4 regions of the Rhizobium sp. CIAT894 genome follow, and region 3 is predicted to be linked to each of the others. Evidence: predicted binding sites of a transcription regulator. Region 3 holds the regulator's gene; each other region holds the start of a gene.
What was found. The regulator PhoB, encoded in region 3, activates phosphate uptake and scavenging genes when phosphate is short. The targets are predictions, from matches to a motif close to TGTCATNNANCTGTCAT.
Positions count from the first base shown of each region.

Region 1: the regulator PhoB is predicted to act here: its motif matches at 4,576-4,592, upstream of RHEC894_RS00925 (DUF1045 domain-containing protein).
Region 2: the regulator PhoB is predicted to act here: its motif matches at 2,381-2,397, upstream of RHEC894_RS18225 (DUF465 domain-containing protein).
Region 4: the regulator PhoB is predicted to act here: its motif matches at 3,010-3,026, upstream of RHEC894_RS27290 (acid phosphatase).

Region 1 covers NZ_CP020947.1:192,437-199,595, reverse strand. The annotation lists gene RHEC894_RS00950 (DapH/DapD/GlmU-related protein) at 1-213, shown strand, start outside; gene phnC (phosphonate ABC transporter ATP-binding protein) at 331-1,176, shown strand; gene phnD (phosphonate ABC transporter substrate-binding protein) at 1,261-2,166, shown strand; gene phnE (phosphonate ABC transporter, permease protein PhnE) at 2,231-3,190, shown strand; gene phnE (phosphonate ABC transporter, permease protein PhnE) at 3,198-4,541, shown strand; gene RHEC894_RS00925 (DUF1045 domain-containing protein) at 4,685-5,380, shown strand; gene RHEC894_RS00920 (alpha-D-ribose 1-methylphosphonate 5-triphosphate diphosphatase) at 5,394-6,533, shown strand; gene phnN (phosphonate metabolism protein/1,5-bisphosphokinase (PRPP-forming) PhnN) at 6,530-7,123, shown strand; gene RHEC894_RS00910 (GrpB family protein) at 7,144-7,159, shown strand, end outside.
Region 2 covers NZ_CP020947.1:3,682,675-3,689,833, reverse strand. The annotation lists gene RHEC894_RS18250 (hypothetical protein) at 1-84, opposite strand, end outside; gene ykgO (type B 50S ribosomal protein L36) at 196-321, opposite strand; gene RHEC894_RS18240 (5-(carboxyamino)imidazole ribonucleotide synthase) at 486-1,562, opposite strand; gene purE (5-(carboxyamino)imidazole ribonucleotide mutase) at 1,559-2,053, opposite strand; gene RHEC894_RS18230 (YdcH family protein) at 2,071-2,274, opposite strand; gene RHEC894_RS18225 (DUF465 domain-containing protein) at 2,503-2,676, shown strand; gene RHEC894_RS18220 (metalloregulator ArsR/SmtB family transcription factor) at 2,914-3,174, opposite strand; gene RHEC894_RS18215 (sulfite exporter TauE/SafE family protein) at 3,242-4,006, opposite strand; gene RHEC894_RS18210 (thiamine phosphate synthase) at 4,114-4,767, shown strand; gene RHEC894_RS18205 (tetratricopeptide repeat protein) at 4,778-5,860, shown strand; gene RHEC894_RS18200 (chemotaxis protein) at 5,887-7,159, opposite strand, start outside.
Region 3 covers NZ_CP020947.1:555,765-562,923, forward strand. The annotation lists gene pstC (phosphate ABC transporter permease subunit PstC) at 1-1,264, shown strand, start outside; gene pstA (phosphate ABC transporter permease PstA) at 1,261-2,583, shown strand; gene pstB (phosphate ABC transporter ATP-binding protein PstB) at 2,599-3,414, shown strand; gene phoU (phosphate signaling complex protein PhoU) at 3,459-4,172, shown strand; gene phoB (phosphate regulon transcriptional regulator PhoB) at 4,310-4,993, shown strand; gene RHEC894_RS02760 (GcrA family cell cycle regulator) at 5,582-6,124, opposite strand; gene RHEC894_RS02765 (aspartate aminotransferase family protein) at 6,549-7,159, shown strand, end outside.
Region 4 covers NZ_CP020951.1:199,823-206,981, forward strand. The annotation lists gene RHEC894_RS27275 (ArsR family transcriptional regulator) at 1-790, opposite strand, end outside; gene RHEC894_RS27280 (Imm26 family immunity protein) at 1,073-1,540, shown strand; gene RHEC894_RS27285 (cytochrome-c peroxidase) at 1,668-2,960, opposite strand; gene RHEC894_RS27290 (acid phosphatase) at 3,155-4,699, shown strand; gene RHEC894_RS27295 (IclR family transcriptional regulator C-terminal domain-containing protein) at 4,753-5,511, opposite strand; gene RHEC894_RS27300 (AAA family ATPase) at 5,824-7,159, shown strand, end outside.

The DNA.
Region 1 (7,159 bases), 360 kb from region 3:
GGCGCCGGCGCGGTCGTATCAAAGGACGTCGCACCCTATACGATCGTCGGCGGCGTGCCGGCCAAGCTGATCCGCGAGCGCTTTCCGAAAGCGGTCGGCGAGCGGATGGACAGGCTTGCCTGGTGGGACTGGGAGCATGATCGTCTGCGCCTGGCGCTTCAGGATTTCCGCAACCTGAGCGCGGAAGATTTTCTGGCGCGCTACGACGGTTAAACCCCAGATATAGGCGCGGGGAAATGTGACACGACTTACATAAATGTGACATTCGAGGTTCATCAAGCGGGACTAATGCGGTGCTGACCAAGGCCTGAAGTGCAAGGGACCAGCATGATGTTCGAGCTGAAAGATGTCACACGTCGTTTCGGAAACAAGCTCGCCGTCGATACCGTCACGCTCGATATCCCCCAGGGCCAGATGGTCGGCATCATCGGCCGCTCCGGCGCCGGCAAGTCGACGCTGCTGCGCATGATCAACCGCCTGCAGGAACCGAGTTCCGGTTCCATTCATTTCGCCGGCGTCGAAGTCTCCAGGCTTCGCGGCCGGGCGTTGCGCAACTGGCAGCGCGACTGCGCGATGATCTTCCAGCAGTTCAACCTGGTGCCGCGCCTCGACGTGTTGACCAATGTCATGCTCGGCCGCCTCAATCACCGCTCGACGCTGATGAGCCTGCTCAACATCTTCACCCGCGAGGAGCGCGTGCATGCCATCGCAGCCCTGGAGCGCCTCGGCATCGAGCAGACGGCGCTGCAGCCGGCCGGCACGCTTTCCGGTGGCCAGCAGCAGCGCGTGGCGATCGCCCGCGCCCTGATGCAGAAGCCGAAGATGGTGCTAGCCGACGAGCCGATCGCCTCGCTCGATCCGTTGAACGCCAAGATCGTCATGGATGCGCTGCGCGATATCAACGAACGCGAGGGCATCACCGTCATCACCAACCTCCACACGCTCGATACTGCCCGCAACTATTGTGAGCGCATCGTCGGCATGGCCCGTGGCCGCGTCGTCTTCGACGGCAAGCCGTCGGAGCTGACCGCCGAAGCGGTGAAGGCGATTTACGGGACGGACAAGGATGGCGCCGGCATCGACGAAACGATGACCTCGACCTCCATCACTGTCGCTCCCGAGCGGGCTGACAATCAATCCGCCGGCATCCAACCGCTGGCGCTGGCCGGCCTCTGAGAGGCGGCCGCGATCGAGCGCCCGCGTCAAGGGCACACTTCTTCGTAACGGGAGACCGGGGACACCGGTCAATAGGAGAGACATATGTTGAAAAAAGCACTCTTTGCGGCAACGGCGCTCTTCGCGCTCGCCGGCGGCGCCCATGCTGCAGACCTCAAGGAATTCCGCATCGGCATCCTCGGCGGCGAGAACGAAACCGACCGCCTGCGCAACTATGCCTGCCTTGCCGACCATCTGAAGCAGGAATTCGGCTTCGAGAAGGTCTCGCTGTTCCCGGCCGCCGACTATGACGGCGTTATCCAGGGCCTGCTCGGCGGCACGCTCGACTTCGCCGAACTCGGCGCTTCCGGCTACGCAGCCGTCTACATCAAGGATCCGAAGGCTGTCACGCCGATCCTGACGACGCAGCAGAAGGACGGTTCGACCGGCTACCACTCGATCGGCCTTGCCCTGAAGTCCTCCGGCATCAAGACCATCAAGGACGCCAAGGGCAAGAAGCTCGGCTATGCCGATCCGGATTCCACCTCGGGCTATCTCGTTCCGCTGACGCAGATCCCGAAGGATACGGGCATGCCGAACGACAAGTTCTTCGCTTCCACGCAGTTCAATGGCGGCCATGAGAACAACCTTCTCGCCGCTTACGACGGCAAGGTCGACGTTGCCGTCGACGACTCCTCTGGCATCGGTGATTTCAAGGACGGCTACACCTCCGGCACCTTCCGCAAGGAAGTCGACAAGGGCGCCGTCGATCCGAACAAGCTGGTTGAAGTCTGGCGTTCGCCGCTGATCCCGAACGGCCCGCTCGTCGTTCGCAACGCGCTTGGCGAAGAATGGCAGACGAAGCTCGCAGCCTTCTTCACGGCGTTGCCGGAAAAGGATCACAAGTGCTTCGCAGCCGTCGAAGGCGGTGATTACAAGGGCTATGCCCCCGTCAAGCACGAGTTCTACAACACTGTTGTCGAAGTCCGCAAAGCTGCCATCGGCGGCTGATCGGCCTTTCGAATGCGGGGCGGCCGGAAACGGCCGCCCTTTCTTTGTAACCGGGCGGGCATCCATGACTATTGCCGATACACAGCCGCACATGCAGAGCACCGAGGAGATCGGCACCGCCTGGGGCCGGATGGTCGCCAAGCGCCGCTTCTACACTGTGCTTGGCCTGGTTATCCTCATTGCGGCTTTCGTGAGTTCCGTCCGCTTCGCCGACGAAAGCAATGCCGGCCATTTCTTCGACCGTCTGCCGCATCTCTTCGATTTCCTCAGCTGGCTCATCCCCAAGGATTGGAACGACGTCTGGCGCGCGCTGTTCGACATCGCGAGCGTCAACGACAAAGGCGGCGAGGAATTCAATTTCGATAAGGGCCGCGTCTACGTCTGGGGCGCCTTCTACATTCCCGAATATTTCGAGCTGATGATCGTCACGATCAACGTGGCGCTGATCTCGACGATCGTCGCCTTCGTCTTTGCCGTTCCGTTGAGCTTCTTTGCCGCCCGCAACCTGACGCGTTCATGGCCGCTGCGCGTCTTCACCAAGCGCCTGATGGAATTCCTGCGCGCCTTTCCCGAGATCGTCATCGCCGGCCTGTTTTCGGCGATCCTGTCGATCGGGCCGGTCGCCGCGATCATCGCCATCACCCTGCATACGATCGGCGCGCTCGGCAAACTCTTCTACGAGGTCGCCGAGAATATCGACATGAAGCCGCATGAGGGCATGAAAGCCGTCGGCGCCAACTGGTGGGAGCGGGTGCGTTTCGCCGCCCTGCCGCAGGTGCTGCCGAATTTCACCTCCTATGCGCTGCTGCGGCTCGAGATCAACGTGCGCGCCTCGACGATCATCGGCGCTGTGGGCGGCGGCGGTATCGGCGAGGAGCTGAAGCTTTCGATCTCGCGCGGCTTCGGCGCCAAGACGATGGCGCTCGTTCTGCTGCTGTTCGTGACGATCGTTGCCGTAGACCAGTTCTCCGCATGGCTGCGCCGCCGCCTCGTCGGCGAGCAGGCCTTCCTTCTGCAACATTGAGGCTGCCATGACGGTGATCGACGCAAACCGGATGAACGAGATAGAAGCGCGCTATCCGGACTATTTCCACCGGTCGTTCCGCCAGCGTTTCGGCGGGCTGATGATCCTCATCGCGACGCTGCTCTACAGCCTCTATGCCGTCTGGTTCTTCGATCTGCCGAAGCTCTTTGCCGAAGCGCATTGGGAGCGCGTCGGCATCTATCTCAGCCAATGGGTAAGCTACGACGTTCAGCCGGAATTCCGCATCGAGGACGACGGCTCGATCGAAGTGCGTTACCCGCGCTTCTCGCCGCTCGGCGACAATCCCCATCCCGACTGGCTGGTCAACAACCCCGATGGCAGCATCACCGTTTCGATCAGCGGTACCAGCCGCACGGTCACCGTCTCGAAGAACAAGACAATCGTCACCGCCCATGGTGTCAGCGTGCCGGTCGAGGTTTCGAGCGGTGCGCCGAAGGTGATCGGGCCGGTGCCTGGCTGGATGACGGTTTATGACGACAATGTGCTTGCCGATCTCGGTTTTGCCGGGAATGTCAGCATTTCCGTCGACCGGGTGAAAATCCGCAAGCGTTTCATCGGCTGGGCGAATTTCATCTTCGACACACAATCCTCCTTCTTCGACAAGCCCGCCGGCGAAGTCATTGGCCTCATCATCTCCGGCCCGCGCATTAAGCCCGACCAGTCCAACCTGTCGCTCGCCTTCGACGATATCTGGAACAACAGCGAATGGCAGCACGGCGATGTCTGGACCAAGCTTTTCCAGACGATCGTCATGGCGTTTCTCGGAACTTTGCTCGGCTCGCTCGCCGCCTTTCCGCTCGCCTTCATGGCGGCGCGCAACATCACGCCGAACCGCCTGCTCAATCAGATCCTGAAACGCTTCTTCGATTTCCTGCGCTCGGTCGACATGCTGATCTGGGCGCTGTTCCTGACGCGCGCCTTCGGCCCCGGCCCGCTCGCCGGTTCCGGCGCAATCTTCCTCACCGAGACCGGCACGCTCGGCAAGCTCTATTCCGAGGGCCTCGAGAATATCGACAACAAGCCGCGGGAAGGCATCCAATCGACCGGCGCTCAGACCGTGCTCGTCCATCGTTACGGCATTATGCCGCAGATCGTTCCCGTCATCGTCAGTCAGACCCTCTACCAATGGGAATCGAACGTGCGCGGCGCGACCATCATCGGCGCCGTCGGCGCGGGCGGCATCGGCCTCAAACTCTGGGAGGCGATGCGCACCAACGCCAACTGGGAAAACGTCGCCTATATGGTCATCCTGATCCTGATCGTCGTCTTCCTCTTCGACGCCGCCTCGAACGCGCTGCGCCACCGGCTGATGGGCACGAAGGCGCACTGACCCAACCGGTCCAAAACGGTGGCAGCGCTGCCGTCATCATCATTCTGTCACGGAAATCTTTTAGCCGGGAACCTGCTTGCGGTTCGCCGCCAAATCACTGCACATTGCGCTCCCCCGTTTCGACGATCCCCAGGATAAAAGCCTTGCGCTACGCTCTCTATTTCTCGCCGCCGAAGGATGATCCCCTGACCGGCGCGGCCTCGCTCTGGCTCGGCCGCGATGCCTTTGCCGGCGAAACCTATCCGGCGCCGGAGCATGAGACCCTCGGTGCGGCAGAGCAGTTCGAGCTGACCGCCGACCCGCGCCGCTACGGCTTTCACGCGACGATCAAGGCGCCGTTTTCGCTCGCCGCCTCCGTCACCGAAAAGGATCTCATGACCGTCGTCGAGGAGTTTGCCGCGCGCACGCACGCCTTCGAGATCCCTGAGCTGGTGCTCGGCCAGCTCGGCCGTTTTTTTGCTCTCGTTCCCGGTTCTCTTCATCAACCTCTTCAGGATTTCGCCGCGAAGGTGGTAAAGTCATTCGAACCGTTCCGCGCAGCGCTTTCTCCGGCCGACGTGGCGCGGCGCAACCCGGAGAAGCTCAGCGACAGCCAGCGCTCTAATCTGCAGCGCTGGGGTTATCCTTATGTGATGGAGGATTTCGGCTTCCACATGACGCTCACCGGCCAGGTGCCCGAGACACGCGCCGAGGTGATGAAAGCTATCCTGACCGAGCGTTTTGCCGATTTCATCGGCCGGCCGCTTGCGATTTCCGGCCTTGCCGTCTTCACCGAGGAGACGCGCGGCGCCCCGTTCAAAGTTCATTCCTGGCTGCCGCTTTCCGGCGCCAAAAGCTGAAAGACCTGACGAGATGAGCAAAGAGACCGTGTTTTCCAACGCCCGCATCGTTCTCGAGGATGATATCCTCGCAGGCTCGATCCTCATTCGCGACGGAAAGATTGCCGATATCTCCGAGGGCAATTCGGTGGCCGGCGAAGATTTCGAAGGCGACTATATCATTCCCGGCCTCGTCGAACTGCACACCGATCATCTCGAAGGCCATTACCAGCCGCGTCCCGGCATTCGCTGGGACAAGATCGCCGCAGTTCAGGCCCATGACGCCCAGATCGTCACCTCGGGCATCACCACGGTATTCGACTGCCTGCGCATGGGCGCGGACGAGGACGGCGGCTTCGAGCATGGCGAGATGCGCGACATGGCCGACGCAATCCAATCGGCCGAGAAGGAAGGCCGGCTGCGCGCCGAGCACCTGCTGCATCTGCGCTGCGAGGTCTCGGCCGACAATGTGCTCGAACATTTCGCCGATTTCGAACACGACCGGCATGTCCGGCTCGTCTCGCTGATGGATCATGCGCCCGGCCAGCGGCAGTTCCAGACGATGGATCAATATATCTTCTACTACCAGAAGAAGCGGGGCCTGAGCGACGAGGTCTTCGCCCGTTTCGTCGCCAAGCGCCAGGCGGAATCGGCGCGCAATTCGACGCCGCATCGCAACGCTATCGCCAAGGTCTGCGCCGAGCGCGGCATTACCGTGGCAAGCCATGACGACGCGACGCTCTCCCATGTCGACGAGGCGATCGACAACGGCGTGCGGCTTGCCGAATTCCCGACCAGCTTCGATGCCGCCCGCGCCTCGCACGAACATGGCATGAGCGTGCTGATGGGCGCGCCGAACATCGTGCGCGGCAAGTCCCATTCCGGCAATATCGCCGCCCGCGACCTCGCCGAGATGGGCGTGCTCGACGTGCTGTCCTCCGATTACGTGCCGCTCAGCCTGCTGCATGCGCCCTTCATCCTTGCCGACGAGGTCGAGAGCATTACCCTGCCGAAGGCGATCGCCATGGTGACGTCGACGCCCGCCCGCACCGTCAGCCTCGACGATCGCGGCCGGATCGCCACCGGGCTGCGCGCCGATCTCGTCCGCGTCCACCGTTCGCATGGCGTGCCGGTGACACGCTCCGTCTGGCGCCAGGGACGCCGTGTCGCATGACGCATGAACCTCACCCGGGAGCCGGCGCCGAGCGCGGAATCATGGTCGTCGTCGTCGGACCGAGCGGCGCCGGCAAGGACACGCTGATGAACCTCGCGGCCAAGCGTTTTTCCGGACGTGACAATGTGCATTTCATCCGCCGCGTCATTACCCGCCACCGCGATGCCGGTGGCGAAAATCATCTTTCGGTCTCGCTCCAAGGTTTTGCGGCCATGGAGCAGTCCGGCTCCTTCGCTGTCTGGTGGGAAGCGCACGGCTTGAAATACGGCATTCCGGCCGAAGTCTCCGTCGCCCTTTCCAAGGGTCATGTCGTCGTCGCCAATGGCTCGCGCTCCGCCCTTCACCGCTTCCAGGCCGCCTTCCCGCGGCTGAAAGTCATCAACGTCACCGCTCGCCCCGAAGTGCTGGCCGGCCGGCTGGAAGCGCGCGGACGTGAAACGCATGAGGACATCATGGCACGGCTTGCCCGCGGCCCGCTGACGGTGCGCGGCGACTACGACGTGACGGAACTCGACAATAGCGGGTCGCTCGAAGAGGCCGAGCAGAAGATGATCGCGATCCTCGACGGGCTGCTCGCCCAGGTGCACTGACGACAATCGCGAGGAAGGGCATGCGCGCCGTCAAAG
Region 2 (7,159 bases), 1.3 Mb from region 3:
CGCCGCAACGGCCGGAAAGCTGGGGATGAAAAAGATGAGCGGCAGCGCCGCTGACGTCAAAGCAAAAAAGCGCATGGCGGACATACTAGCCCGCCAACGCCGAAGATCAAACAAATTTGACGTGATCACCGCAGTGATCCCCCGGATATATTCGCCGGCGCAAGTGGCGCGGCAAGGCGATCCGGACGCGCGAAATCAGCCCTGACGAGCCTTGTAGCGCGGGTTCAGCTTGTTGATGATGTAGATGCGGCCCTTGCGGCGAACCAGACGGTTGTCACGGTGACGAGCCTTGAGCGACTTGAGCGAATTCTTGATCTTCATTTTTCTGATCCGCGATCTCTATGGGGGAATTCACATTCGCCCGTATCTTTAACAATCAAAAGCGCGCCGTCGGGCGCGCTCTTTAGGTGGGGGAGCAGATACCCCGTCACCTCCACCGTGTCAACCACATGACGGTGTTTTTCCCAAGGCGCAGAGGTGTTTTCTCACCTGGAAACCGGGGATTTCGGCGCCAAGGTGGTGACATGGCCCATCTTGCGGCCGGGGCGCCATTCGGTCTTGCCGTAGAGATGAACCAGCGTATCGGGGCGCTGAAGCCAGTCGGGAACGGCAAGGATATCGTCACCGATCAGGTTCTGCAGGACACAGTCGGAATGGCGATCGGCATTGCCGAGCGGCAGGCCGGCGACGGCGCGGATATGCTGTTCGAACTGGCTGACGACGCAGGCCGCCTCCGTCCAATGGCCGGAGTTGTGCACACGCGGCGCCATCTCGTTGGCGATCAGGCCGCCGTCGGCAAGCACGAAGAATTCGATGCCGATGACGCCCACATAGTTCAACGCGGCGAGGATCGTTTCGGCCGATCGGCGTGCGGCTTCCGCTGTCTGCGCGGAGATTGCGGCGGGAACCGTCGAGGTGTGGAGGATGCCGTTGCGGTGGACATTCTCGGCGGGGTCGAAGCAGACGACCGTACCATCCGTGGCGCGGGCGGCAATAATCGAGACTTCGCGCTCGAAGGCGATGAAGCTTTCGAGAATGAGCGGCACGGCGCCGAGCGCGGCATAGGCGCCATCAGCGCTGTCGGCCTCCGAACGGAAAACCTTCTGGCCCTTGCCGTCATAACCGAGACGGCGGGTCTTCAATACACCCTGGCCGCCGAAATCCTGAAGCGCCATTTCGAGATCGGCCTGGCTGTCGATTGCGTGGAAGCGGGCGGTGGATATGCCGCAGCCATTGAGGAAGCGTTTTTCGACGAGGCGGTCCTGAGCGGCTTCCAACGCCTTCGGCGGCGGATAGACGGGCACGCTTGCAGAGAGCGTTTCGGCGGCTGCGACGGGCACGTTTTCGAATTCGTAGGTGACGATATCGCAGGCATGCGCCAGTTCGGCCAGTGCCGCCGGATCGTCATAGGCGGCGACAATCTGCCGGTTGGCGAGCTGGGCGGCCGGGCAGTCGGTCTGCGGCTCGAGAATGATCGTGCGAAAATTCAACCTTGCGGCGGCAATGGCCAGCATGCGGCCGAGCTGGCCGCCGCCGATGATGCCGATCGTTCTTGCCGTCATAGGTCGTCCATCGGGTATTCGGCGACGGCAGCACTCTGGCGCTCGCGCCACTCGTCGAGCCGGTCGGCGATTTCGTCGTCGGCGAGGGCAAGGACAGCGGCGGCAAGAAGGGCGGCGTTGACCGCGCCGGCCTTGCCGATGGCGAGCGTTCCCACCGGAATGCCGGCCGGCATCTGCACGATGGAAAGAAGGCTGTCCTGGCCGGAGAGGGCTTTGGACTGGACCGGCACGCCGAAAACCGGCAGCGGCGTCATCGATGCGGTCATGCCAGGCAGATGGGCTGCGCCGCCGGCGCCGGCGATGATGACCTTGAAGCCTTCCGCCCGTGCGCCCTTGGCAAAATTGACCAGCCGGTCGACTGTGCGGTGCGCCGAAATGATGCGCGCATCATAAGGGATCTCCAGCGCCTCCAGCGTGTCGGCGGCGTTCTTCATGGTCTCCCAGTCGGACTGGCTGCCCATGATGATGGCGACGGACGGTCTGTCTGTCATCGTTGTCGTTACCCCTCTCAAGCGATGATGTCAGGGATGATCTGATCTTCCAGCTTGGAGAGCCTGTCCTTGATGACGAGCTTCTTCTTCTTCATGCGCTGGATCCGCAGAGCATCGCATCCGATCTGGATCATGGCGTTGATCGCGGCGTCGAAATCCTCGTGCTCCTGGCGCAGCCGTGCTACCGTCAGCCTGATTTCCGCCTGTTCCTGATCGGCCATATGCATTCCCCGTTATCGTCCTCGGATCTTGTCCGATCTGCCGATGATTTCCGCAAGCTCCTATCACCAAATACAGGTAACGGCTAGTTAGTCTTGATCATGAAATTGCCATCCAGTCTTCATCTTTTGGCCTTCGACAAGCCGTCAAAAATATGTCACAGTCCCCGCCGTTGACACCTTGATCCCCGACGCTGATGGCCGGGGAGGGTAAGAGGAAGGAAGGGTCAAATGACAGTTGAAGCTCATCTTGAATCACTCCAGAAAAAACATGTCGCTCTCGAGGAAGAGTTGCACACGCTCAGAACAGCTCCCTCTATCTCCGATACGGAAATTGCCGAATGCAAGCGCCGCAAGTTGCGCATCAAGGACGAGATTCAGCGTCTCAAGTCATCCGTCCACTGATCTTCCCAAGGGTCGCCGGTCGATCGTCTTGCGAAAGAAAAGGTAAATCCATCCATTCCGCCTAAAATCAGCAAGAACCGGTGATTTCACACCAGATTTGCGCCAGCCCGATGCCTGCAGCATCGCGGTTGGCGCTTTTGCGATAGGGATGTGCGTAAATCAAGGACCTGAAGCGCAACGATCTGAAGCGCAAGGAGCTAATCTGAAAGATCGCGACGCGCTTTAGCCGGGCAGGCCTTAAGCCCAGAACTGATCCAGCCATAAATTGAGGGCGTCGAAACCGCGGTTGTTGACCGTATAGATGCGTTTCGTGCCTTCCGATGTCACCGAGACGAGGTTGCTGTCGAGCAGCGCCTTCAGGTGCTGCGAAACAGCGGGGCGGCTGATCGGCAGGCCCTCGGCGAGTTCGTTGACCGTCCGTGGTGCGCGGCGCAACTCCTCCAGCAGAAAACGCCGGTTCGGATCGGCAATCGCAGAGAAAGGGTCCGTGTTCGACATAACGGGAACGCTACGTCAAACCGGCCGCCGCAGCAAGGAAATTGTGCAATGCAGCGTGCTGGAGCCCTTACCAGCCAAGGCCCTCGCGCACGATCAGCAACGCAGCGATCAGGGCCATCGCATACATGAACGGATAGAAGATCGCCGGTCTCATGCGGCGCACGCACCAGGCGCCGGCGAGGGTGGCGAGCGGAGCGAAGGGCAGAAGCGTCGCGGAGGTCGCAAGATTCTGGGTATCGAGCTGGCCGAGCGCGAAATAGGGGATCAGCTTGATGGCGTTGAGGATCGCAAAGAAGCGCACGCTGGTGCCGGTATATTCGCGCGGCTGCAGTTTCAGCGGCAGGGCATAGATCTGAAAGGGCGCGCCGCCCGCATGCGCGACGAAGCTGCCGTAACCGGAAAACGTGCCCCAGAGGCCGGCGGCCACCGGTCGCTGGCCGCGCGGCGGGACTATCTTGTCGGCGCCCGGGCCGTAATTGTTCCAGAAATAGCGCAGGCAGAAGAGGATGGTCACCGCGCCGATGACGATGCGCAGCACATTGCCCGGAACGAGTGCCGAGGTCGCCCAGCCCAGCGCGATGCCGAAGACGGCGCCCGGCAGCATGATCTTCAGCGTCGCCCAGTCGCCGTGCTTGCGCCAGATGACGAGCGAGATCATGTCCATGAAGACCAGGATCGGCAGAAGGATCGCCGCCGCCTCGACCGGCGAGACGACGAGGGCGAGGAAGGGCAGGCCGATCAGCGACAAAGCGTCGCCCATGCCGCCCTTTGCGAGGCCCACCAGCAGAACGGCAGGCACGGCGGCGTAGTAGAATGACAAATCCTGCGGCATGCTTTCGACGTCCTCCTCTTGCAAGCCTCGTCTAACGGAACTACTCACACAAAACGAGTGCGGCTCCCTCATTTCGAGGGGAAATTCGCAGGAAACGGAAAGACCTCATGACCGAACCGGAAAACCGCTGCCGCCTTGTGCTCATCGCACCGGATATTGCCGATGCCGATCAACAGACGAGGATTGTCGCCGACGCGCTGAAGGGCGGCGATGTCGCCTCGGTGATCGTGCCGCAATATGGGCTCGACGACGGCACCTTCCAGAAACATGCGGAGAAGCTGGTGCCGCTGATCCAGGATGCCGGAGCGGCGGCGCTGATATCAGGCGACAGCCGTGTTGCAGGCCGGGCGAAGGCCGATGGCCTGCATCTTTCCGGCAATGCGGAGGCGCTTTCGGAGGCGATCGATAAACACGCGCCGAAACTGATCGTCGGCGGCGGCAACGCGGCCGACCGTCACAAAGCGCTCGAGATCGGCGAAGTCAGGCCGGACTATATCTTCTTCGGCAAGCTCGACGGCGATATCAAGCCCGAGGCGCATCCGAAGAACCTTGCGCTCGGCGAATGGTGGGCCTCGATGATCGAGATTCCCTGCATCGTCATGGGCGGCACCGATCCGGCCTCGGCGCTTGCCGTCGCCGAGACCGGAGCGGAGTTCGTGGCGCTGCGGCTGGCGGTCTTCGGCGAGCCCGCCCGGGCGCCATCTATCGTCGCCGAAATCAACGCGTTGCTTGACGAAAAAGCGCCACGGTTTGAGGATTGAAATCGCGCTCATGCCGATCCAGACCGCCCGCCTGTTGAAATTTGCCCTTGCCAGCATGGCCGCCCTCTTCGCGGCCGGGCCGGATATCGCCTTGGCGCAAGCAACCGATAGCGTCATAAACCAGCCAAGCTCCGGGCCGACCTCGACTTTCCGCACCGACCGGCCTTCCGGCCCGGTCGTGCGGCCCTCCGATGGTGTCGGCGTGTTCGACCGCATGGGTGCGAAGCTGCCGGATCTGCCGCCGGAAAAGGATTACAAGGGACCTGTCGACGAGGCTTACGGCGCCTTCCAGCGCGGTTACTACCTGACGGCAATGGACAAGGCGCTGCCGCGCGCCCAACTCGGCGATGCCGCGGCGCAGACGCTGATCGGCGAGATTCTCTCGCAAGGTCTCGGCGTCAAGAAAGACGTGAAAAATGCGGCCTTCTGGTACGGCAAGGCGGCCGAAGGCGGCGATGCGGCGGCAATGTTCAAATATGCGCTGATGCTGATGGAAGGCGAGGGCGTGCCGCGCGACAAAGCCAAGGCCGACGACTTCATGCACAAGGCGGCCGAGGCCGGCAATCCTTCGGCGGAATTCAACTGGGCGCAACTCCTCGTCGCCGACAATCCCGGCGAGAAGGGACTGAAGCTCGCGCTGCCATTCTACGAGAAATCGGCCGAGCAGGGCATTGCCGATTCGCAATATGCCGTGGCGCAGATCTATGCGACGCTGAAGGACTTGCCGGAAGAAAAGAAGCAGCTCGCCCGCGAGTGGATGGCGCGCGCTGCGCGCGCCGGTTTCGACACGGCCCAGCTCGATCTCGGCATCTGGCTCGTCAATGGCGTCGGCGGGCCGAGGGACTACGTCAAGGGCTTCGAATGGCTGAAACTTGCCGCCAATGGCGGCAATGTCGCAGCGCAGAACAAGCTCGCCCATCTCTATATCAACGCCATCGGCACGCCGCCCGACCCGGTCGAGGCGGCGAAATGGTATGTGCTGTCGCGCCGGGCCGGGCTTGCCGATCCGTCGCTCGAGGATTTCTACCTGGGCATTGAGGACGACCAACAGAAGGCGGCAATCGAGGCCGCCAACAAGTTCCGGCGGCGATAGCCGCCGCGCGTTCTCATCGAGCGCTTTTAAAAAAGCGCGTCGGCGAAAAGGTCCTCGTCGTTTTCGGGTTTGGCGGTCTCGACAGGGGCGGGGGCGCTGTCGTCGTTTGCCGGGAAGATGTCGCGATGAATGTTGCGCTCCTGGACCATTGTGTAGGCCTTGAAGATCTTGCGGTCGAGCGGTGCGATTGCCTCGGCGAGATCCGAGATATCGGCGACCTCGGTGCCGGCGGCGCTTTCGAGCAGATCGGCGCAACGGGCAAAGACCTCACCGAGATCGCGCTGAAAATCGAGTTTGCCGATCAGCAGGCTGATCTTGGTGGCGACCTCACGACCGTTCTCGGCGAGCACCTTCAGCTCGTTTTCCATCATGTTGGCCGCGGAGCGGATGTTGCCGACGGCCGACGTCAGGCTTTCTCCAAGGCCGCCGGCCCCGACATCGGTGGCGGGGGCGACGCACCCGGCTGCGGCTTCGAGCGCCGGCAGGCCGGTGACGATGGCGTCGGCGGATTCGTCGAGCTTGCCGGCGAAGATGCGCAGCTCGGCGGTGACGACGTTGATCGACCTGCCTTCCTCGCCGAGGCGGCTGCAGCGCAGGTTGGTGTTCAAGGCCATGTAATGAATGTCGGTTTTGACGGCGCGGATGTTGGCGATCGATTCGGAAAGTTTGGCGGCCGTCCCTGATGTCGACTGGCTCACCTGGTCGGCCTGCCGGCTTGCCGTGTCGACTTGCTGGACGATTTCGTGGGCGGCCGAAACGCTGGATTCCAGCGCCCGCATGAAATTGCCGCCGGCTTCGCCGCTCTCACCGCTCATCCGGTCGCGCAGCTTGAGGATCTCCCGCATGTCGTGATCGAAACTGGCGATCGTCGTGACGACATTTTCCGAATCCCGCTGAAAATTGGCGCACATATCGCTCATCTGCGCTGCGGTCAGATGGTGGATGACGTTCTGCAGGCGCTTGCGGGCACCGGCATCGAGCTTTGCGCCGTCTTCGCCGGCAAAGAATTCCTCAAGCAGCGAAAGGGTGGCCTGCACATGCTCGATGCGCTGGCGGGTAATATCGCCGATCTGCAGGGCAGACAGCGTCGAGGCAGCCTTGCTCTGGACGCCGCGGGCAATCGCACCGACCTCGCGGGCGACGACGCCGAGATTCTTGCGGTGTTGGGCGATCTTGGCGGCATCGTCGCGCAGGGCGGCAGCGACGGCCGGAACGGTATCGGCATAGCCCTTGGAGACGCTGGCGCCGAAGGAGGCGGCGAGTTTGACCTCCTTGTCGAGGCTATCGAGATGCGTGGCG
Region 3 (7,159 bases):
GGTTCGCGGCGGTTTTCCTGCCGAGGTCAAGACACAAGCCGCCGTCGAGCAGGATCTCGGCTATTCCATGGTGGCGACCGTCGCCCGCGGCCTGACGATGCTGACGGCGGATGAAACCGCCGCCCTCGCCGGCGATCCGGCCGCTCTCCAGGCCAAGCTCAGCGAAAAGGGCGTACCGCTTGCCGGCCAGCCCCAGCCTTACATGCTCGACGCCGCCAAGACGCTCAACGCCATGAGCGCGACGAGCCGCCTCGCCATGACCGCGGTCGTCTTCATTCTGGCCGTTGCCGGCGCCTTCTATGCGCTGCGCGCCATCGCGCCCCGCTTCCGCGCCCGCAACCGGGTCGAGCGCGTCATGCTCTGGGGCCTGCTGCTCGCCTCGTCGATCGCCATCCTGACGACGATCGGCATCGTGCTGTCCATGCTGTCGGAAGCCGCACGCTTCTTTGCCGCCGTTCCCGCCGCCGATTTCTTCTTCGGCACCGTCTGGGATCCGCGTTTTGCCGGCGCCGGCAGCTCGTCCTTCGGCCAGTTCGGCCTAATCCCGCTCCTGCTCGGCACGCTCTATATCGGCCTGGTCGCCATGCTGGTCGCCGTCCCCGTCGGCCTCTTTGCCGCCATCTACATGGCCGAATACGCCTCGCCGAAGCTGCGCGGCGTCGCCAAGCCGCTGCTCGAAGTGCTGGCCGGCATCCCGACGATCGTCTACGGCTTCTTCGCGCTCGTCACCGTCGGCCCGTTCCTGCGCGATTTCTCGGCTCAGATCAGCGGCCTGCTCTCCGGCAGCTACACCAACTTCATTCAGGCACAGAGCGTTCTGACCGCCGGTATCGTCATGGGCATCATGCTGATCCCTTACGTTTCCTCGCTGTCGGACGACATCATCACCGCCGTGCCGCGGGCCCTGCGTGACGGTTCGCTCGGTCTCGGCGCCACCCGCTCCGAAACCATCAAGAAGGTGGTTCTGCCGGCCGCTCTTCCCGGCATCGTCGGCGCATTGCTGATGACGGCCTCGCGCGCCATCGGCGAAACCATGATCGTCGTGCTGGCCGCCGGTGTCGCCGCCCGCATCCAGATCAACCCCTTCGAGCCGATGACGACGGTGACCGTCAAGATCGTCAACCAGCTGACAGGCGACCTCGAGTTCACCTCGCCGCAGACGCTGGTTGCCTTCGCCCTCGGCATCACGCTGTTCTGCATCACGCTTTGCCTCAACATCTATGCGCTCTACATCGTGCGCAAATACCGGGAGCAGTACGAATGACGGATATTGTTTCTCCCACAACAGGCGTCACCGTCTCCAAGGCGCCGGCGCGCCGCGATATCGGCATCAAGCGCCGCTACGCCGCCGAGCGCCGGTTCCAGGCCTATGGCATCGCCGCCATCGCCTTCGGCCTGATCTTCCTGTTCATCCTGCTGTGGACGGTGATCGGCAAGGGCTACACCGCCTTCCAGCAGACGGCGATCACCCTGCCGATCGAATTCACCGAGAAGACGATCGACCCGAACAACAAGCGCGCGACCGATCCTTCGGTGCTGGTCGCCGCCAATTACCCGGTTCTGCTGCGCGATGCGATCGTCAAGCAGCTGAACATCAATGCGTCGAGCAAGCCTGACGTGCGCGATGCAACGGCCATGCTCTCCAAGGGTGCGCCGATCCAGCTGCGCGACATGGTCGTCGCCGACCCGTCGATCATCGGCAAGACCGTCAATGTCACGGTGCTCGCCGACGCCAATATCGACAGCGCCAACAAGGGCCAGATCGATCTCTCCGTCGATGAGAAGAACCGCAAGGTCAACGACAAGCAGGTTGGCTGGATGAACCAGCTGAAGGCGAGCGGGGCTCTCCACAAGCAGTTCAACACCGGCCTCTTCGTCAACGGTAATTCCAGCCGTCCGGAGGCCGCAGGCCTCGGCGTCGCCCTCATCGGCTCGCTCTACCTGATGCTGATCGTGCTGGCGCTCTCCCTGCCGATCGGTGTCGCCGCCTCGATCTATCTCGAGGAGTTTGCCCCGAAGAACCGGCTGACGGATCTGATCGAGGTCAACATCAACAACCTCGCCGCGGTTCCGTCGATCGTCTACGGTCTGCTCGGCCTTTCCGTCTTCATCAATTTCGTCGGCCTGCCGCGTTCGGCCTCGCTGGTCGGCGGCCTGGTGCTGACGCTGATGACCCTGCCGACGATCATCATCGCGACGCGCGCGGCTCTGCGCGCCGTGCCGCCGTCGATCCGCGCCGCAGCCCTTGGTCTCGGCGCCTCGAAGATGCAGATGGTGTTCCACCATGTTCTGCCGCTCGCCATGCCCGGCATCTTGACCGGCACGATCATCGGCCTTGCGCACGCGCTCGGCGAAACCGCGCCGCTGCTCCTCATCGGCATGGTCGCCTTCGTCGCCAACGCGCCGACGACGCCGCTCGATCCCTCGACGGCCCTGCCGGTGCAGGTCTATATGTGGGCCAACGAGGCGGAACGCGCCTTCGTCGAACGGACTTCGGGTGCCATCATCGTCCTGCTCCTGTTCCTGATCGTCATGAACATGGGCGCCATCCTCTTGCGTCGTCGCTTCGAGCGCCGCTGGTAAACGGAGTTAAACATCATGAACATGTTGACCGAAGCTGCAGTTGAAAAGGCGCTGGATCAGAAGATGAGCAACGTCCCGTATAAGATGATCGGCCAGGATGTCTCGGTTTACTACGGCGAGAAGCGCGCGCTTTTCGATGTGAACCTGAACATCCGCGAAAACACCGTAACCGCGCTGATCGGCCCGTCGGGCTGCGGCAAGTCGACCTTCCTGCGGAGCCTGAACCGCATGAACGACACGATCGACGGCTGCCGCGTCGCCGGCAAGATCACCCTCGACGGCGACGATATCTATGATCCCGATATCGACGTCGTCGAACTGCGCGCCCGCGTCGGCATGGTCTTCCAGAAGCCGAACCCGTTCCCGAAGACGATCTACGAAAACGTCTCCTACGGCCCGCGCATCCATGGCCTTGCCAAGTCGAAGGCCGATCTCGACCAGATCGTCGAGACCAGCCTGCAGCGCGCCGGCCTCTGGAACGAGGTCAAGGACCGCGTGCACGAATCCGGCACCGGCCTGTCGGGCGGCCAGCAGCAGCGTCTCTGCATTGCGCGCGCCGTCGCCGTCAGCCCCGAAGTCATCCTGATGGACGAGCCCTGCTCGGCGCTTGACCCGATCGCCACCGCCAAGGTCGAGGAGCTGATCCACGAGCTGCGCGAGAATTACACGATCGTCATCGTCACCCACTCCATGCAGCAGGCCGCGCGCGTCTCGCAGCGCACCGCCATGTTCCACCTCGGCAATCTCGTCGAGGAGAACGACACCGACAAGATGTTCACCAATCCCGACGACCCGCGCACCCAGGACTACATCATGGGCCGCTTCGGCTGATTTTGGCGACAGCAAGCCTTCCCTTTATTCGAGGATAAAGCCCCATGGCATCGACACATATTTATTCTGCCTATGATGATGATCTGAAGTTCCTGTCCCGGCGGATTTCCGAAATGGGCGGCCTGGCCGAGCAGATGGTCGCCGAATCCGTCCGGGCGCTGGTCAACGGCGATACGGCGCTCGCCCAGAAGGTCATCTCCGACGACGTGATCCTCGATCACGCCGAGCGTGAAATCGGCGACAAGGCGATCGTCACCATCGCTCGCCGTCAGCCGATGGCCGCCGACCTGCGCGAAATCATGGGTTCGATCCGCATCGCCGCCGATCTCGAACGCGTCGGCGACCTCGGCAAGAACACCGCCAAGCGCGTCATCGCCGTGCAGAGCACCGGCGTTCCCCGCAAGCTCGCCCGCGGCCTCGAGCATCTGTCCGAGCTGGCGCTCGTCCAGCTCAAGGAAGTGCTCGACGTCTACACGACGCGCGCCGCCGACAAGGCGAGTGCGATCCGCGAGCGCGACAACGAGATCGACGCGATGTACACCTCGCTGTTCCGCGAGCTCTTGACCTACATGATGGAAGATCCGCGCAACATCACCAGTTGCACGCATCTTCTCTTCTGCGCCAAGAACATCGAGCGCATCGGCGATCACGCCACCAACATTGCCGAGACCATCTATTACATGGCGACCGGCGCGCAGCCGGAAGGCGATCGTCCGAAGGACGACAGCGCCAACACCGTCGGCGCGGTCACGGAATAACCGCCTAAACCAGACGATTGCGTGCGCGCCCATGTGGGGCGCGCAAAGAGGTCGCAGCCAATTTTTGTGAATTTGCGCAGGATGCATTGCTTAAATCACCCCCGGTTTAAGGATCATGCGCGAGGAGACCGACACGCATGATCCCGAGAGTTGCAGTTGTTGAAGACGAAGAGGCCCTGAGCGTGCTTCTTCGCTACAATCTCGAAGCCGAAGGCTTCGAGGTCGATACCATCCTTCGTGGCGACGAAGCCGAAATGCGGCTTCAGGAGCGCACGCCCGATCTTCTCATCCTCGATTGGATGCTGCCCGGCGTCTCCGGCATCGAGCTCTGCCGGCGCCTGCGCATGCGGCCGGAAACCGAGCGCCTGCCGATCATCATGCTGACGGCGCGCGGCGAAGAGAGCGAACGTGTCCGCGGACTGTCGACGGGGGCCGACGATTACGTCGTCAAGCCCTTCTCGACCCCGGAACTCGTTGCCCGCGTCAAGGCGATGCTGCGCCGCGCCCGCCCCGAGGTGCTGTCGACGGTGCTGAAATGCGGCGATATCGAACTCGACCGCGAAACCCACCGCGTCCATCGCAAGAGCCGCGAAGTCCGCCTCGGCCCGACCGAATTCCGCCTGCTGGAATTCCTGATGTCGTCGCCGGGCCGGGTCTTCTCCCGCTCACAGCTTCTCGACGGCGTCTGGGGTCACGACATCTATGTCGACGAACGCACCGTCGACGTCCATGTCGGCCGCCTGCGCAAGGCGCTGAATTTCTCCAACATGCAGGATGTCATCCGCACCGTCCGCGGCGCCGGTTATTCGATGGAAGCCTGAGGGGTTTCAGCGGAAGTTCGGGGGCGGTTTGGGTCGCTTTACAGAGCTGGCTCCTGCAGCTCATAGGAGCTGTTTCTGCAGGCCTCGCTGTTCCTGCCGCCCTGCTTCCCCCACCCTCCGTCGTCCTCGGGCTTGACCCGAGGACCCATGGCCGCGAGCGCTGCGTTGGCTTTCACACTGACAAAGGGGGCCGTAGCCGAACAAATTCAAGCGCAGTGCTAGCGGCATGGATACTCGGGTCAAGCCCGAGTATGACGGAGAGTGGGGGGCGAGATGGGCAAGAAGCGAGACGTCCGGAAGAATTTCAGCAAATGAGCCAGCGGTTTTGCGTGGTGATCGCGTAAAGTAAAAGGCGGCAATAAAATCAGCGCGTAGTTCGCTATTTGTGGCGGAGTCTCCCCACCCTCCGTCGTCCTCGGGCTTGACCCGAGGACCCATGCGGCAAGCACTGTGTTCGTAAAAAGCGACCACAAGATAGAGCTCATCTCACTTGGAGTTCCAGCCAAAACCCCGAAGCGTTCGCGTCACCCACGCACAAAAAAACGGGCCGCGCGGCCCGTTTTTGCATGTCGACAATGTCTTACCTGCTCAGCCGACCCGCGCTGCTGCCCGGCGGCGTTCGTTGACCGGCTGGTAGGCGAGCTTCTGGTGATAGCTGCAATAGGGCGAATTGTCGGGGGATTCGCAGCCGCAGAAGTGGAAGTCATCCTTCAGCGGATCGCCGACCGGCCACTTGCAGGTGCGTTCGGTCAGTTCCGTCAGGCCGAGGCGGCGCGAGATCGGCACGACCACGTTGCCCTTCGGCACATATTCCATTTCCTCGACCGTTTCGATCTCGATCTCTTCCTTCAGCATCGTCGCGCCCTGCTGGCGGGTAACGGTGCGGGTGGTGGTGGTGGTGATGCGAGAGGCGTAGTTCGGTGCGCGCGGCGCCGATGTGGTGCGCTTCGGCGTTCGCGCGGCGGTGTTCGTGCCGCCGGCCTTGGCGCGGCCCGGAAGGCTCAGCCGGTGCACCTTGCCGATAACAGCGTTTCTGCTGACACCGCCAAGTTGTGCCGCGATCTGGCTCGCGCTCAGTCCTTCGGCCCAAAGTTTCTTGAGTTTCTCGACCCGCTCGTCTGTCCAGTTCATGCCCTGTCTCCACCTTTCGCGTTGGTGATGGCAGAATCCCTCACCGTTGTCCCGGAAGGCTCCGAAACAAGAAACGCCCGATCAATTTTGGTGACTAGTTCCGCCGCATGCAGTCTAGTAATTGAACTTTAACCTAGTGTGAGCCTGACTCCCTGACAAGAGTCGCGGGAATCCGGATGAATCGAATTCCGAGTTTTCCCCAACTTGCTGCCCCGGCGTGTCATTTCTGCAATAATGCCTGTTGAAGACTGAAAATGCTGCTGTACACCCTTGCTGCATGCGCTAAGGGCGCAGTTTTGTTGACATTGCAGCGCGAAAAGGAAATAGTGCCAGTCGCCGCCGCAAGGCGGCATTTTTGATTTTTCGGGCCTGGTTTTCTTAGCCGGAGTCCGGTGATTGACAACGCTGATCGGGAGACCGCGCCATGGCTGAAGCCGCGCCGCTTTATGACACCTATTCTCGTGCCCCGCTGCGGTTCGAGCGAGGCGAGGGCGTGTGGCTGATTACCGAGAGCGGCGAACGATATCTCGATTTCGGCGCCGGCGTCGCCGTCACCTCGGTCGGCCACGGCAATCCGCATGTCGTGGGCGCATTGAAGGAGCAGGCCGACAAGGTCTGGCACCTCTCCAACATCTATGAGATCCCCGGCCAGGAGCGCCTGGCAAAGAGGCTGACGGACGCCACCTTCGCCGACAAGGTGTTCTTCACCAATTCGGGCGCCGAGGCGCTCGAATGCGCGATCAAGACGGCGCGCCGCTATCAGTTTTCCAAGGGCCATCCCGAGCGCTTCCATATCATCACCTTCGAAGGCGCCTTCCATGGCCGGACACTGGCGACGATCGCTGCCGGCGGCCAGGAGAAATATCTCGAAGGTTTCGGCCCCAAGGCGCCGGGTTTCGATCAGGTGGCTTTCGGCGATATCGAAGCGGTGCGCGCCGCCATCACGGATGCGACGGCGGCCATCCTCGTCGAGCCGGTGCAGGGCGAGGGCGGCGTGCGCCCCGCCACCCCCGGGTTCATGAAGGCGCTGCGCCA
Region 4 (7,159 bases), on a different replicon from region 3:
GATCGCCGAGCGTCACATTGGAGGCGGCGACGCCGTCGATGAAGGTGCCGCGCGTCGAGATCCGCCAGGTCTTCATCATCCCGTATTGCGAGCCCTCGAGCTTCCACCATGCCGGCGTGAAGGCGCCGCGCTTGTCGCCGTAGTCGCCGGGCGATGTCCAGGTGCCGATCGCCATGCCGTTGACCCAGAGCGTGATGTCGGAGGGCCAGTCCGGATTGGTGCCGGGCACCTCGGAGGACAGCTCCAGCGAAAATTCGATGGCGCGGATATCCTTGTTCAACACCTTGGCATTGTTAGGGAATTTGTACTCGACATAACCCCTGCCGAACCACACCAGCCCGGCCTGCATACGCTGCGGATCCAGGAAATAGTCCGGAACATCGAGGGGGCCGATGACGCTTTCGCTGGAGCAAAGACCGCAGGGCGCATGCACGTCGCAGCTGGTGTAGAGCCCGACCGGCATCTCGACTTCGATGATATTGTTGGCCCGCTGCGCCGCACTTTCCTCGAAGCTGATCAGGATTTCGCTATAGGTCGCCGAGCAGATTTTCTGGTTTCCCTTGCGGGCCTTCGCCAGCCGCGAATCCACCAGCCCGGCATCTTCCAGGATCTGAATGCCGGTCGCTACGGTGGATTGGGGGAGGGAAAGCGCTTGGGCGATATCGTTGATGTTAAGCGGCCCCTTGGCGCACAGCAGCTTCAGAATCTCGATCCGCGCCGGCGCCGAAAGCGCCCGTATCGCCTCATGATTCTCGCCCGCGGCAATCGTCAAAAACGAACGTTCCATCATTCCCCCAAGAATTCCCAGAGAAATGATGTATATCGGAAAGTATGATACATCAAGTGGGTGTATTTAAACAATTGCAGGAATGAGGCTGCGTGGTTCCGGCCTCGCGGGTATAACTCCCGAGGCCACACTTTCTCGAGCGGGAAATGCCAGCGACTCTGGCATTTGGGTTCTGCTGAGCAATAGACTGATTGGTCTGCCGCGGTGCCATGAAAAATTGTATTTCGCGGAAAAAAACGAAGAGAGTACGACCCGAGCGAATCGAGATAGAATTTGGAGAGTAAAATGGCGCGGAAGGCCCTGCGACGCGGAGAGCTGTTTGAGATCGATCTTGGCGATGGTCGCTACACCGCCGCGATGGCTTTAAAACATCCACTGGTCGTTTTTTTCGACGTGATTTCAGGGGGCGAAATTGCACCGAACACGGACATGCCGGTTGCCTTCAAGTGCTGGGTCATGGATAGCGCATTCCGCGGAACCGGCTGGCGAAGCATCGGTGTCTTCGAGCCAAATCCGGATTGGGAAAATATAGCTTTCGTAAAGACTGATGTCATTTCTGGCGCGGTAAGAGCATATAGGGACGGCGTCGAAGTACCTATCACAATTAGTGACGCCGCACAGATGGAACCGGCCGCCGTGTGGAGCGGGAACCATGTTATCGATCGTCTCAGGGATCATTTTGACGCGAGACCCAATAAGTGGCTTGAATCTTTAAAAAATGTCATGGGCGGGGTATCTGGGATCAGGAAATGATCTGAGGATGCTCTGCGCCGATCGTGCCGAGATGCCACTCATCGATCTGCCAGGAGTTCTCACTCGGCAGCAATTGCTGCTCCCTGATCCACCCCAACGTTGGACCGTCATAGTAGGCAGAATAAGACTAATGCCCACCCACCTCGGGCTGCAGATCGGCATCCGTCAGCGTCCCGAGGAAGGCGACGATGTCGTCAATCTCGGGATCGGTCAGCGCCGGCGCGTCGCCGGGTTTCCGGCCGAAGGGCGGGTCCTGGTTGAGATTGTCCCAATAGGCTTGCGGCAGGTCGTCATAGCGGCGAACCGTGCCGTCGGTATTTTTCGAATACCAGCGGCCGGGGTCGCTGTCGCGGGTCGCGTAGAAGGAGACGACGTCGCGCAGCGTGTGGAAATAGCCGTTGTGGAAGAAGCTCTTCTTCAAAGCGACATTGCGCAGCGTCGGCGTGCGGAACAGGCCGCAGTATTCGCTGTGACCGGCAAGGTCTGTGCGCTGAGGGCCGCAAAGGCCGAGGTCGTGATAGCCGGGGTCGCTGTTGGCCGGGATCGCCATGTTGCGGGGGGTTGCAAGGCCGAGGAAGCCGAAATCGGAAAAGAGCGGCGGCTCGCCGTCATTGGCGGGTTCGCTGAGATGGCAGCTCGAACAATTGCCCTTTGCGGGATCCTCGAACAGCTGCCGCCCGTGCAATTCCTGCGCCGTCAGCGTCGCCTTGCCGGCGAGGAAGGCGTCGTAGCGGCTGGAATAGGGGTAGAAATCGGGGCCGCTCTGTTCGAAGGTGGCGAGCGCCTCGGCGGCGGCGTCGAAGGTGTCATCAGGATTGTCGAAGACGGTCTCGCCGAAGGCCGCCCTGATGTCGGCGGCGTAGGGCGCCTTGCGCAATTTGGCGGCGACCTCGGCCGCATCCTTGTTGCCCATCTCGAAGGGAGAGAGCAGCGGGATCTTCGCCTGATCGGCGCCGCGATCGACCCGGCCGTCCCAGGTCAGGCCGCCGGTCGGGCCATTGTCGACGCTTTCGTCGCCCTCGTCCTCGGAATCGTAATAATGCTCGGTGAAGTCGGGCACCGCCTGCAGGTAACGCAGCGTCGGAACGGTGCGCAGGCCCGGCCGGTCCATATGTTCGCCGCCCATTTCGACCGGCGCGGCCGATGCCGGGCCGAAACCATGCGCCGGGTCATGGCAGGAGGCGCAGGCCTGCAGCCCGGAGGCCGACAGCGACATATCCGAGAAAAGTTTGCGGCCGAGTGCGGTCAGCGTCTCGGCCCGGGCGAAGGCCTCGGCGCGCGACATCGGGCCGGGATGCACGCCGGACGCCTCCGCCGCGCTGCTTTGCCGCAGCGGCAGAATGGCCAGACAGAGTGCTGCACCGGCCACGCCGATCGCCAGCCGGGATCGCGAAAACCGGAAAATCGTCTTCATCATCATAAGGATTCCAAGTGCTTAGGACTGTTTTCCATCATCATCGAACCTTGCTGCAACAAATTGATGACGGTGGTTGTCCTGCCGCTTCGTGACAGAGCCATGTCACAAAGTTGATAGATGGCGGGTCTAGCGTCGGATTGCCCCCGAGCGTTCCCCGCTCCCTCTAGCCAACGCCCCCAGCCATGAGGTCACACCCCGTGAAAAGACTGAAGCTTCTGAATTCCATCTGCCTCGCCGGATCGGCCTTCGTGCCGCTCGCGTTCGCGGCATCAGCCCATGCCGCACCGGCCGGTTACGACAAGATCGGCAATATCGTCGTCATCTACGCGGAAAACCGCAGCTTCGATAATCTCTATGGCAGCTTTCCCGGCGCCAACGGTCTTTCCAATGTCAGCCCCGATCAGGCCCGCCAGCTCGACCGCGACGGCAAGCCGCTCGCCGAACTGCCGCCGGCCTGGGGCGGCCTGACCGCCAAGGGCGTCACCCCCGCCATCACCGAGGCGCAGTCGGCCCATCTTGCCAATGCCAGCTTCGCGATCGACGATCCCAAGGGTTTTGCGCAGGCGCCGACGGTGATCACCCGCGATCTCTGGCATCGTTTCTATCAGGAGCAGATGCAGATCGACGGCGGCAAGAACGACAAGTTCGTCGCCTGGGCCGATTCCGGCAGCCTGGTCATGGGCCATTATGACGGCTCGATCCTGCCGATGTGGCAGGTCGCCAAGAAATACGTGCTCGCCGACAACTTCTTCCAGGGCGCTTTCGGTGGCTCCTTCCTCAACCATTTCGCGCTGGTCTGCGCCTGTGCGCCCTATTATCCAGATGCCGACAAGAGCCCGGCCAAGCCTGTGATCGCCAAGGTCGATGCCGACGGCACCTCGCTTGTCGTGGCGGACAACGCCCCGAAATCAGCGCTGGAGGGGGCGCCTAAATTCGTCTCCGACGGCACGCTGACGCCGGATTTCTATGCCGTCAACACCATGCAGCCGCCCTATGAACCGAGCGCCAATCCGCCGGCCAAGGACGGCGATCCGGCCTATGCCGATCCCAATGCGGCGACGACCCTGCCGCCGCAGCATGAGACCACCATCGGCGACCTCCTGTCACTGAAGGGCGTCAGCTGGGCCTGGTATGGCGGCGCCTGGCAGGCGGCCCTCGACGGCAAGAACGCCACGCCGGTGCCGAACTTCCAGTTCCACCACCAACCCTTCAACTATTTCGCCAATTTCGCCCCCGGCACCTCCGCGCGTGCAGAACATCTGAAGGATGGCGGCCTGGCCGGCCAGGCCTTCCTGAAAGATATCGACGACGGCAAACTGCCGGCGGTGTCCTTCTACAAGCCGCAGGGCAACCTCAACGAACATGGCGGCTATGCCGATGTTTCGAGCGGCGACCAGCATCTTGCCGATCTCGTCTCGCATCTCGAGAAGAGCCCGCAATGGGGCCATATGCTGGTCATCGTCACCTATGACGAGAATGGCGGTTTCTGGGATCACGTCGCGCCGCCGAAGGCCGACCGCTGGGGCCCGGGCAACCGCATTCCGGCCTTCGTCATCTCGCCCTTCGCCAAGGCCGGCACGGTCGATCACACCCAGTACGACACGACCTCGATCATCCGCCTGATTACCGCGCGCTACGATCTGCCGGTTCTACCTGGCATCGTCGCCCGCGACACGGCGCTGCGCGCCAACGGCCAGCCGCCGATGGGCGACCTCACAGCCGCGCTCGACCTGACGCATTGATCTTGCGCGCGGCCCCGGTTTTAACTGGGGCCGCGCCGCCTTCAGGCTTTTCTTCACCGGCGCAGCAGCGGCCGCAAGGCGGCCTGCGTTTCCTTCAGCAGCTTGAGATAACGCGCTTTCATCTCGGCGGCCGGAACGAGGGCGGCCGGCGCGCCGATATTGATCGCCGCGACCGTTTCGCCGCGGTCGTTTTCGATTGGTACGGCGATCGAGCAGAGGCCGATCTCCAGCTCCTGATCGATGATGGCGTAGCCCTCGGCGCGCACGCGGCGGAATTCTTCGATCAGTTCCTCCGGGTCGGTCCTGGTTTTTGCGGTGTTCTGCTTCAGCTCGCTGCGGGCGAGGATGGCGCGGGCCTCGTTCTCGGAAAGGGCTGCGAGCAGCACCCGGCCCATCGAGGCGCAATAGGCGGGCAGGCGGCTGCCGGGGGTGAGGTTGATCGACATGACCCGGCGCTGGGCGGCGCGGGCGATATAGACGATGTCGGTGCCGTCGAGCACCGAGGCCGAGGCGCTCTGGCCGGCCTGTTCGGAGAGATGATCGAGATGCGGCTGCAGCAGCGCCGGCAGCGGTGTGGCCTGGAGATAGGCATGGCCCAGCCGCAGGATTTTCGGCGTCAGGGTGAAGAACTTGCCGTCGTAATCGGCATAACCGAGCTCGGCGAGCGTCAGCAGCGAACGGCGCACGGTGGCGCGATCCAGCGCCGTCAGCTTGGCGGCCTCGGCAATGGAAAGCCGCGGGCGCGTTTCGCCGAAGGCTTCGATGACTTTCAGGCCGCGGGCAAAACCGCTGACGAAATCCGTTTCGCGCATGGTTCGGGTTATGGACGCTCTCGTGGTTCGACGCTTGAGCAATTTTCTAGCGCATAAGCCCGGAGATCGGAATCGGAAAGGATTATGCGCAGTTTCAAAGTGATATGGCGTCGCGCGTCTGAAAAGACCGTCCGCGCTCTACGGACAGTTTTTCTGCGCCCTTGGAACCGATCCTTATTTGATCCGGACGCTGCAGCATAGACGACTTCGATTGGAGGAAGGCCGCCACATTCCCAGCCGACAACCCGGATAAGTCGTGATATGATCGCCGAAGTAGCGTGGTTATCGACACTCGGAAGGCAGGAGGCCTGTATGAGTCGCGACACGCCGATCGACAAGCAGGGGCAATCTACCGACGTTTCGACTGGCGATGGCCGTCCTTCCCAACATGGCGGCGAGCGGCGGGTCGTGACCGCGCTGTGTTATGATCTGATCGGCTCCACCAATCTCTTCAATCTGATGGATATCGAGGACTATCAGGATATGATCGCCGCTTTTCAGCAGGCGGCGCGGCAGGCGATCACGGCGCATTCCGGCGTTGTCCGCGTCGAAGCCGGCGATGGCGGCGTGGCACTTTTCCCGATCGAGCTTGGGCCCCGCGATGCCGCCTCGGCGGCGATCCGCGCGGGCCTCGGAATCGTCAAAGCATGTCAGCGGCTCGCCGGCGATCTCATTCGGGACGATCTGCACGTGCGTGTCGGGGTGGCGACCTCGGTTGCCCTGATCCGGGATGCGCAGCTGCAGAACTGGATACATGAGCCGGTCACGGGCGCGGCGCTTGCGCTTGCGACAAGGCTTGAGGCCGCCGCCGGATCCGACAGCGTGCTGGTTTCGGAGGAGACCCGCAATCTCGCCGGCCGCTCGCATGCCTTCGTTCCGGAAGGCGCACGCATGTTGAAAGGTTTTTCCGAACCCGAAAATGTCTGGAGAGCGATCGGCCGGAAGCGGGAGCTCGATCGGTTCCACGCGTTCGGAAGGCTGGACGGCACCTTCGTTGGCCGCGTCGCCGAGCTCGGCCGGATAGAAAAGGCCTGGAACGCTGCCGTCAGAGGCAGGGGCAAGGTCCTTGCAATCACCGGTGAGGCCGGTATCGGCAAGTCGCGCCTGCTTCGGCAAGCCCGCCACATGATCCATGCGCAACCGGCACGATCGCTGTTCTTTCAATGCCTGCCGGGAGGGTTTCGCTCGACGCTTCACCCGCTGCTGAACAGCTTTCCCCAGCGCCGCTCCCACGCTGCAGGTGGCGGGCCGCTGACGGTCGATGCGGTCGCCGCCCAGTTCGCGCGCCACGGCATCCGGGATTCCGACGTTATCGGCATATTCTCGCATCTGCTCGGCGCAGATGGGCGCAATGAAACTCTCTCCGACAGTTCTCCCAAGACGATACAGAAACGCGCACGGCAGGCGCTGTCGAAAGCATTGAGCGTCATATGCGAGCAGGCGCCGCTGGTCATTGTCGTCGAGGACATTCATTGGATCGACCCGACGTCCGAGCATCTGCTTCGCGAAGCGGCGCGGCTCGTACCTATACTGCCCGCCCTGCTGATCGTCACCAGCCGGCGGGGGCTCCCCGCCGGTATGTTCGACGGCGACGAGCCGGAGCATATTTCGCTCGGTCCGCTCGACCGCGACGAAACCCGGTTGGCGA